Regions from separate parts of the Mycobacterium montefiorense genome, predicted to be linked through region 1. Evidence: predicted binding sites of a transcription regulator. Region 1 holds the regulator's gene; the other holds the start of a gene.
What was found. Region 1 encodes LexA, which represses DNA repair genes until DNA is damaged. Its sites were predicted from a motif close to CGAACANNTGTTCG; they were not measured.
Positions count from the first base shown of each region.

Region 1 (4,412 bases):
GCAAATCTCGGTGTACCCGAAGACGAAGCGACCGGCTCGGCAGCGATGCGGATTACCGACCATCTTAGCCGCGACCTGAGCATCACCCAGGGCAGAGGATCGATGCTGGAAACTGTCTGGAGTCCCGAGAGCTGGGTTCGGGTGGCTGGCCGCGTCGTCAACGACGGTGTGACACAACTGGACTGAAGGATACTCGGCCAGCCGAGGCCGCTGGGAATTCAGGACTTCCGCTGCAACTCCGCGGCAAGATGATGCTGCATGGGTTGCCCGACCGCACCCATTTGTACCGAGTACGTAAGCTGGTCGCCGTCGAGGCGGATGGAACGACCAAGCGCGGAAACCTCTTTGGCGGTCGGCGTCAAACCGATCGACGTGGTGGCCAGCTCGATTTCGATGACATCGCCGGTCGACCGGTAGGAACCGACCTCGATTTCGGTGACCCCGCTGGGGTGAGCCAGAACCAGCTCGACGTGGCCGGGTTCGGGCACCCGAAGATAGCCGGTCTCGGCGTGCAGCGGTTTGCCGTCGGCCAGCGCTTTGGTCTTTTGCGCGTAGGCCAGAAACGGTTTGCCCACATGGGAAAACACAACTTCTTCGAGATACTCGAAGGGCTGGATCGTCGGATATTCGCCCGCACCGCGACCAGCCCAGGTGCCGAGCAGCGGCGCGAGCGCCTCGAGATCCGGATGCAGGTCACCAGGCATGAATTCAGCCTAGTCCGGTGCCGACCAGTACCGTTGCGCCCGAGTCACGCGGCGGACCATCAGGTGGGTGTCGATACCTTGCGGTGCTGGCGCAGCGCCTCGATCTCGCGTTCGAAATCGTCGGCCGAAGAGAAGGACCGGTAAACCGACGCGAAGCGCAGGTACGCCACCTCGTCCAGGTCACGCAACGGCCCCAGGATCGCCAAGCCGACCTCGTGACTGGGAATCTCGGGCGAGCCGGCGGCACGGACGGTGTCTTCCACCTGCTGCGCCAGCAGGTTCAGCGCGTCCTCGTCCACCTGACGGCCCTGGCACGCGCGGCGCACCCCTTTGACGACCTTTTCGCGGCTGAACGGCTCGGTGACTCCGCTGCGCTTCACCACGGCCAGGACCGCGGTTTCTACCGTGGTGAACCGTCGCCCGCACTCCGGGCACGATCGGCGGCGCCGAATGGCTTGGCCTTCATCGGTTTCCCGCGAGTCAATTACCCGGGAATCGGGATGGCGGCAGAACGGACAATGCATGACCGCTCCTTCGCGGGGCCGGCATCTCGCAGAACACTCCGAGCGTACCCGTGCGCTCCCCCGCCGAGCCAATGTAGCCGCGCCACGGGTGCTGGTAGCGGTGCGAGGACTGAGCGGCGTTGGCGTAGAGCGGTTTTCGTACGGCGTCGCCGCGCCGTCAGCCGACCGGCGCGATCAGGGTCTGGCCGGCGGCCAGTGACGGCGAGTTCAGGTTGTTGAGTTCGCGAATGCGGTCGGCAACCTGGCGCGCCGGCGCTTCGGGCGCTACCCGGTGTGCGACGTCTTGAAGGGACTCGCCCGGCTCGACCTGCACGACGGACAGCCTGTCCGGTACGGGAGCGGCGGCGGAGTCACCGTTGGCGATCTGACCGAGATTCGCGACCAGACCCAGCCAGAGCGTGATGATCCCGGCCATCAGGGCCAGCCCCAGCGTCGTCCCCAGTGTGGCCGGACGGCGGCGATGCGGCGTGGCCGACATCGCTACCCCGGTACCGCGGTACCGCATTGGCGCGCCGGCCGGCCGCGACTGCACGGACCGGCGCGACCGCAGCGCGCGTTCCTGGTCGTAGCGAGGCCGTGCAACCAGCCCATCGCTCGGGCGCCGCACGTTGTTGGTCCGCGGTGAGACTGTGTGCATGAGCGTCATGTGCGTTCCTCCGGTCAACTAATCCTCGCTCGTGTGTTCGACACTATCGCTCGTGTGTTCGAAATCCGAACATTTGAGCGGAGCGTGTCGCACGAGCAAAACGCTAGACCACGCCACCGACAACCTCCATCGGTCGCTATCACTGCCATCACGCACAAATACCCGGTCTTTTCGAGAGTTACACCATTGTTATTCGCAAAAGTTGCGCGGATCACTGTTTCGGGAGACACGAAGGGACGACACGCTAGTCGAACACATGTTTGATTCTCGGCTTCCAGGGGGTTACATTCAGTGCCATGAGCGACAGCAACGACACCTCAGCCACCGGCCCCGAAGGCCGGTTGCATTCCGTGGATTCATCGCTTACCCAGCGGCAACGCACTATCTTGAACGTCATCCGTCAATCGGTGACCACCCGTGGATATCCGCCCAGCATCAGGGAGATCGGCGATGCCGTCGGGCTGACTTCGACGTCCTCGGTGGCTCACCAACTGCGTACTCTGGAACGCAAGGGATTTCTGCGCCGCGACCCGAACCGCCCCCGGGCCGTCGATGTTCGCGGCGCCGATGACCTCGTTGCGGCGGCGCCGGCCACCGAGGTCGCCGGATCCGACGCGTTGCCAGAGCCGACGTTCGTCCCCGTGCTCGGGCGCATCGCGGCCGGTGGACCGATCTTGGCCGAAGAAGCCGTCGAGGATGTCTTCCCGCTCCCCCGCGAATTGGTCGGCGAGGGCACCCTCTTCCTGCTCAAGGTGGTCGGCGACTCGATGATCGAAGCCGCGATCTGCGACGGCGACTGGGTCGTCGTGCGGCAACAGAATGTCGCCGACAACGGCGACATCGTCGCCGCCATGATCGACGGTGAGGCCACCGTCAAGACGTTCAAGCGCGCGGGGGGTCAAGTGTGGCTGATGCCGCACAACCCGGCGTTCGATCCCATCCCCGGCAATGACGCGACCGTGCTCGGCAAGGTCGTCACGGTGATCCGCAAGGTCTAGTGCCGCGAAAGTTCGCTATCTAGTCGGCCTTGATGAAGCCGTTGACCAGCGCGGCTTCCTCGCTGGACAAGAACACTTCGGCGAGCGTGTCGCGATAGAGGTCGCTATCCGGGGTGTAATAGAGGCCGAAGCGGGTGCTCGCCTTGATCGGATAACCGTCGGGAATCAGATACGGGTCATCCAGAGGCAGGTGGATCGTCGGACGTCCGGCCGGGCCTAGTGCCCCGAGGGCGGCTGCCGACTCGAAGTCTGACTCGTCGTCAGCGTCCGCGGCGGCGTGCCGTCCGCCACGCGATGCAGCGCCTACCGCGGCGGCGAGGCCGGCCGCGACATCATCCGCAGCGGCAGCACCGGGCGTGACGCCGCTTGCGGCGGCAAGATCGGGCGGCGTATGCGGCACGGCCACGTCGGGATAGGCCGCCTCCGCATCGTCGGCACCCGGATAGCCCGCCTCCGCATCGTCGGCACTCGGATAGCCCGCCTCCGCATACGGGGTGTCTTCCTCGGCGGCGTCAGGGTAGGCGGCTTCCGGAACGCTCGCATCGGTGTATTCAGTGTCCGGATCGGCGCGCTCCGACACTTCGACATCATCCAGGTAGCCGGCTTGGAGTATCTCATCGCCATAGCCGGCCTCGGTGAGATCGTCCGCCGACACCACATGGATGGAATCGGTGTCGACCGTGTCGGGATCCTGGTCGTCGACCCCTAACTGATCCCACTCTTCCTCGGATACGGATTCGTCGGCGTAACCGGCCGCGGCATCTTCGTCCAGTTCGACCGTTTCGGGTGAATGCGGCCACCTGACTCGCGGGGCGTCGTCGTCGTGGTGCTCCAGTGAGTGCACGTCGCCATAGGACAAGTGCTCGGTCGTGGCATCGGCGTAGTCGGGCCCCCAGCGCGGCTCACCCGAGTCGTCGTAGCCACCGACGTCGACGTCGCGATCGAGGTTGTAGGGCGCGGCATTGCGCTCGGCGCGATGCCGGCGCCACCGCAACGCCACGAACACCGCCAGCAGCACCAGAACCAGCAGCGGGACCAGGGCGAACAGGTACCACCAGCTCCAGGTGAACCACTTGTTGGAGTGCTGCGGCATTGCCGAACCACTCGGCTGGTTTTGTCCCGACACCTGCAGGCCCGACAACAGCGGAGCCAGGTTCGCCGGGTCGGTGGAGAAGGTGTTCTTCGCGCGGTTCCACGAGATCTTGCCGCCGGTGAACTTCTGCGAGATCACGTCGCCGTCGACGGTCTGATCGCCGACCGGGGCACCCAGCTTGCCGGTGGGACCGCGCAGCTTGTCCCAGGCCGCCTTCATCGCTCCGCGCACGACGAAGGCACCGTGGTCAGAGCTCCAGAAAATCACCGGCTTGTCGGCTGCCGAGAACGTCGCGATCCGGCTGTTGGGGCTGACGCCGCCGTCGGACTCGTTGGCGATCGGGAAGCCCAGGTCGCTGCTGACCGGGCCACCCACCGACTCGTACTTGGCCAGAATGTCGCTTTCCAGGGCGTTCGCGCCGTTCGCCGGGCTGAAGAACACCTTGCC
Region 1 is NZ_JACKVL010000013.1:584,726-589,137, reverse strand. It holds gene H7K34_RS16115 (PhzF family phenazine biosynthesis protein) at 1-186, shown strand, start outside; gene H7K34_RS16110 (peroxynitrite isomerase) at 219-704, opposite strand; gene nrdR (transcriptional regulator NrdR) at 764-1,228, opposite strand; gene H7K34_RS16100 (LysM peptidoglycan-binding domain-containing protein) at 1,386-1,874, opposite strand; gene lexA (transcriptional repressor LexA) at 2,171-2,872, shown strand; gene H7K34_RS16090 (LGFP repeat-containing protein) at 2,892-4,412, opposite strand, start outside.

Region 2 (4,412 bases), 120 kb from region 1:
GGCGTGCACCAGCAGCACGACGAGCAATCCGAGGGCCGCGGCGAGCGCGCACAGCGCCGTCACCAGCTGCGCGGTGGAGATGACACGCCGCAGCAGGAACATCGCCACAATCCCCGCCGCGACCAGGTTGATGACGCCGGTGGCCGCCGCGCCGCGGATCATCCCGAGATGTGGCAGCAGGGCGAACGGCCAGACCAATCCGCCGACCAGCGCCCCGAGGTAGTCGGCCGCGGTGAGGTTGGCCAGGGTGCGGCCGGTGTCGATCGCGCCGGACGTGCGGCCACGTTGCAGCAGCGTCATCAGCAACGGGACCTCAGCGCCGACCAGGCCGCCGATCAGCGCGGTGCCCATCGGCCAGCACCCACGTCGACCCGATCGCGCCGTCCAGGAATGCGAACACCGCATACAGCGTCGCCGCGGACAAGCCGCCGATGATGCCCAGCAGCGCCTCGACGGCGACGAACGTGATGCCTGCATGCCGCAGCAGCGGTTTGACCAGCAGCGCGCCCATGCCCAGCGCCGCGATGTAGCCCGCGACGATCAGTGAGGTGGCGACGATACCGCCGCCGTTCAGGCTCGCCGACAGCGTCAGCAGCGCCAGTTCGTAGATGATGCCGCACGCCGCGCACGCCGCGACGGCGGCGAGTAGTACGGCTCGCCAGCGTGTCGACGGTTGCGCGGCCCGGACCGCATCCTGGCTGGTCGTCATGACACCGCGGCAGCCGTCACTCCTCCTACGGCCAACAGCATCACGGCCACCGCGAACGAGCCCGGATGCAGCTCGGGGTCGTCGACGTGCTGGTGGAAGCTGCCCGGGATCACCAGGTGCAGTGTCAGCAGCGCGATGCCCAACAGGATCACACCCAAGAGTCCGTACACCCCCACGCCCACCAGCCCCTGAGCCAACTGGCTGTAGCTGTTGACGATGGCACTGACGATGACGGTGGTGAGCGCGACATACATCGCGCTGGCGACCACGACGGCGTTGGGGCGGCGGTCGACGAAGACCAGCTGGCGCAGCTTGCCCGGGGTCAACACATCGACCATGTAGAACCCGATGATCAGGACTGCCATGCCGACGACGAAGTACAGCAGCGTCGCGGCGACGCCTTTCAGGACGGGGTCGAGGTCCACGTTTCCGATATCGAAGGCGAGGTACATGGCTGTCTCCTTTGTTATTTCGTTCCGCCGGGGCCGCCGGGGCTACCGCCGGAGCCGCTCGACGGGGATCCTGGACTGAAGCCGGGGCCGAGGTAGATGAACGAACCGTGGCTGTATCCGGCGCCGAGGCTTTCGACGCGAATGCTGCACGGGTGGTTTCCATCTGGGCCGACGATCACGATGTTGTTGCTGTAGCGCAGGTAGTCGTTGTTGTCGTTGTCCGCGCGCGCCTCGGGCTCCTGGTAGTCGGCGAGTGTGTCGGCCACCTGGTCGGGTGATCCGCTGCACACGTATCGAGTGCCATTGGCATCGCGGGAGTACTCGCGATAGTTGCTTGCGATATACGACGCAATATCCTTCTGCAGCAATATGATTCCGACAATCAGGGACACCACGGAAGCCAAGGCCAGGCCACCGCCGAGCCAGAACAGATGTTTGCGGCTCACGGACGCCACCGGCTCGCCGTGTGCACCACTTCACCACCGGACCCAAGTGGGCTGCGCGGGTACAGGTGCCACGTCTGCCAGCGCCAGCCGGTGCCGTCGGGTTCGGCGGCCAGCACGGTCAACGCCGCGTCATCGCCGGGGAAAGTGCCACCGAGCCAGCCGGTTTCGGCTCGACACCGGTCGCGCAGCTCGCGGGCCAGCAGGCGAAACGCCGCCTCGTCGTGCGTGTCGGTGTGCGATTCCAGCGAGTAGCCCGAGGCCTGCAACCGCTCGGGCAGCTTGCCGGTATCGCTGCCCGCGGTGCAGGAAACCTGTTCGGAGAAGCTGCTGCCGGCGTGCTCGACCGTGACCAGATGTGAGGCGCCGAGCACCCCGAGCCGCAGCGCGCTGCCGTCGGGATGGCGGAGCAAGTGGCTGGCCAGTAGCGGGGGTGCGGGCGCGTTGAGCGCGAGCCGCAGCCTGCTTCCAGATACGTCGGCCGGAGCCACGGCGAGCTGATAGAGCGGCACCGCGCGGTCCTACGCGGAAGCCGGCGGCGCCGGGTAGACGGTGAGCTCGCCCGGCGATACCGGCTTGCCCGTCGAGATCTCCCAGGGCGTGCCGGGTGCCCAGCACTCGAAGGAGAGCAGCACGGACTCGTCGGCATTGGCACAGTCGACGAACTCCATCTCGCCGCCCGCCGGCAGGCCCGTGGTGCCCTCGGTGGTGTAGGACGCCCGACCGCGCTCCGCCTCGCGAAATGCCATCCCGTCCATGACATACTGGTCGCCGGGCTGCAACGTGAGGTCCTTGCGAGTCACCCACATGACCAGCTCGAGGCGGCCGTCGTCTTCTTCCACGGCGAACCAGGTCGGCTGGTCGCCGCCTTCCAGCAGGTGCTCCCACCACACGAACGGTCCCTCGCGAAACGTCACCGATCCGCGGACCACGTAGTCGACACCGCCATAGCTGACGATGGCGCCCGGGCCCAGTTGCCGGGGTCCGAACTGCGGCATCGCATCGGAGGAGAAGGGGTCGCTGCGCCCGCGCGGCCCGGCCGCTGCCTTGGGCCGCCGTGAAGCCACCACAAACACCACGATCGACGCGATGAACAGCACCGCAGCCAGCACCACCAGCACTGTTCCCACGCAAACCCTCCCGTCGACGCGGCGGTGGAGCGAACGTCGGCTTAAGTTAACAGCTTTTGCCGGCTGGGAGCCGTAAAGTGCCCGACCCAAAAGTGGGTGGGTGCCGCGTGTCCTGTCCCTAGGGGTCGGACCCGACCGCTAGGCTATCGAACAGCTGTTCGGTACTAGGTTGGAGCATGCTATGCGCGTGATGGGCGTCGACCCAGGACTGACCCGATGCGGGCTGTCTGTTGTCGAAAGCGGGCGCGGGCGAAATATCGTCGCGCTGGATGTCGACGTCGTCCGTACCCCGTCGGATGCCGCGCTGCCCAAACGGCTGCTGGTCATCAGCGACGCCGTCGAGCACTGGCTGGATACACATCATCCCGACGTGATCGCGGTTGAGCGGGTTTTCGCCCAGCACAATGTGTCGACCGTGATGGGCACCGCGCAGGCCGGTGGCGTGATCGCGCTGGCGGCGGCCAAGCGCGATATCGACGTGCACTTCCATACCCCCAGCGAGGTCAAGGCCGCGGTCACCGGCAACGGCGCTGCCGACAAAGCCCAGGTCACCGCGATGGTGACCAGAATCCTTGCGCTGCAAGCCAAACCGACCCCGGCCGACGCGGCCGATGCGCTGGCGCTGGCCATCTGCCACTGCTGGAGAGCGCCGATACTGGCCCGGATGGCCGCGGCCGAGGCGATGGCCGCCGAGGCGCGCCAGGTTTACCGCGCCAAGTTGGCGGCCAAGGCCAAGGCGGCCAAAGCGGGAGCGGGCCGATGATCGCCTCGGTGCGCGGTGAGGTGCTCGAGGTGGCACTCGATCATGTGGTGATCGAAGCCGCCGGTGTCGGCTACCGGGTGAACGCGACTCCGTCCACGTTGGCGACGTTGCGCCACGGCAGCGAGGCCCGCCTGATCACCGCGATGATCGTCCGCGAGGATTCGCAGACGCTGTACGGGTTTGTCGATGGCGAGAACCGCGACCTGTTCCTGACGCTGCTATCGGTCTCTGGAGTCGGGCCGCGACTGGCGATGGCGACCCTGGCCGTGCACGACGCCGCTGCGCTGCGCCACGCACTGGCCGACGGCGACGTCGCCGCGCTGACCCGGGTGCCGGGCATCGGTAAGCGCGGCGCCGAGCGCATGGTGCTGGAGTTGCGCGACAAGATCTATCCCGCCGGCACGCCCACGGCAGCACCGGCGGGTGCGGGTCTCAATGGCCACGGGGTACGGGGCCCCGTGGTCGAGGCGCTGGTCGGTCTGGGCTTCGCGGCCAAGCAGGCCGAGGACGCCACCGACAAAGTTCTTGCCGCCGTCCGCGAAAACGGCGAACAGGCAACGACTTCCGGCGCTTTGCGGGCCGCGCTGTCGTTGCTGGGTAAGTCCAAATGAGTGACGAGTACTCCGAAGACCATGCGGATCGCGACCTGTCCCCGGCGCTGACCATCGGGGAGGGCGACATCGATGTCAGTCTGCGGCCCCGCTCGCTGCGGGAGTTCATCGGCCAGGCCCGGGTCCGCGAACAGCTGCAGCTGGTCCTCGAAGGCGCCAAAAACCGCGGCGGCACACCGGATCACATTCTGCTGTCCGGCCCGCCGGGGTTGGGCAAGACGTCGCTGGCGATGATCATCGCCAGCGAACTCGGGTCCTCATTGCGGGTGACCTCGGGGCCGGCGCTGGAGCGTGCGGGCGATCT
Region 2 is NZ_JACKVL010000013.1:709,329-713,740, forward strand. It holds partial or broken gene H7K34_RS16830 (polyamine aminopropyltransferase) at 1-709, opposite strand, end outside; gene H7K34_RS16835 (DUF350 domain-containing protein) at 706-1,161, opposite strand; gene H7K34_RS16840 (DUF4247 domain-containing protein) at 1,176-1,607, opposite strand; gene H7K34_RS16845 (DUF2617 family protein) at 1,604-2,116, opposite strand; gene H7K34_RS16850 (DUF4178 domain-containing protein) at 2,126-2,734, opposite strand; gene ruvC (crossover junction endodeoxyribonuclease RuvC) at 2,916-3,497, shown strand; gene ruvA (Holliday junction branch migration protein RuvA) at 3,494-4,108, shown strand; gene ruvB (Holliday junction branch migration DNA helicase RuvB) at 4,105-4,412, shown strand, end outside.
Region 2: a site for LexA is predicted at 2,882-2,895, ahead of ruvC (crossover junction endodeoxyribonuclease RuvC). Genes of this name have one in related genera too.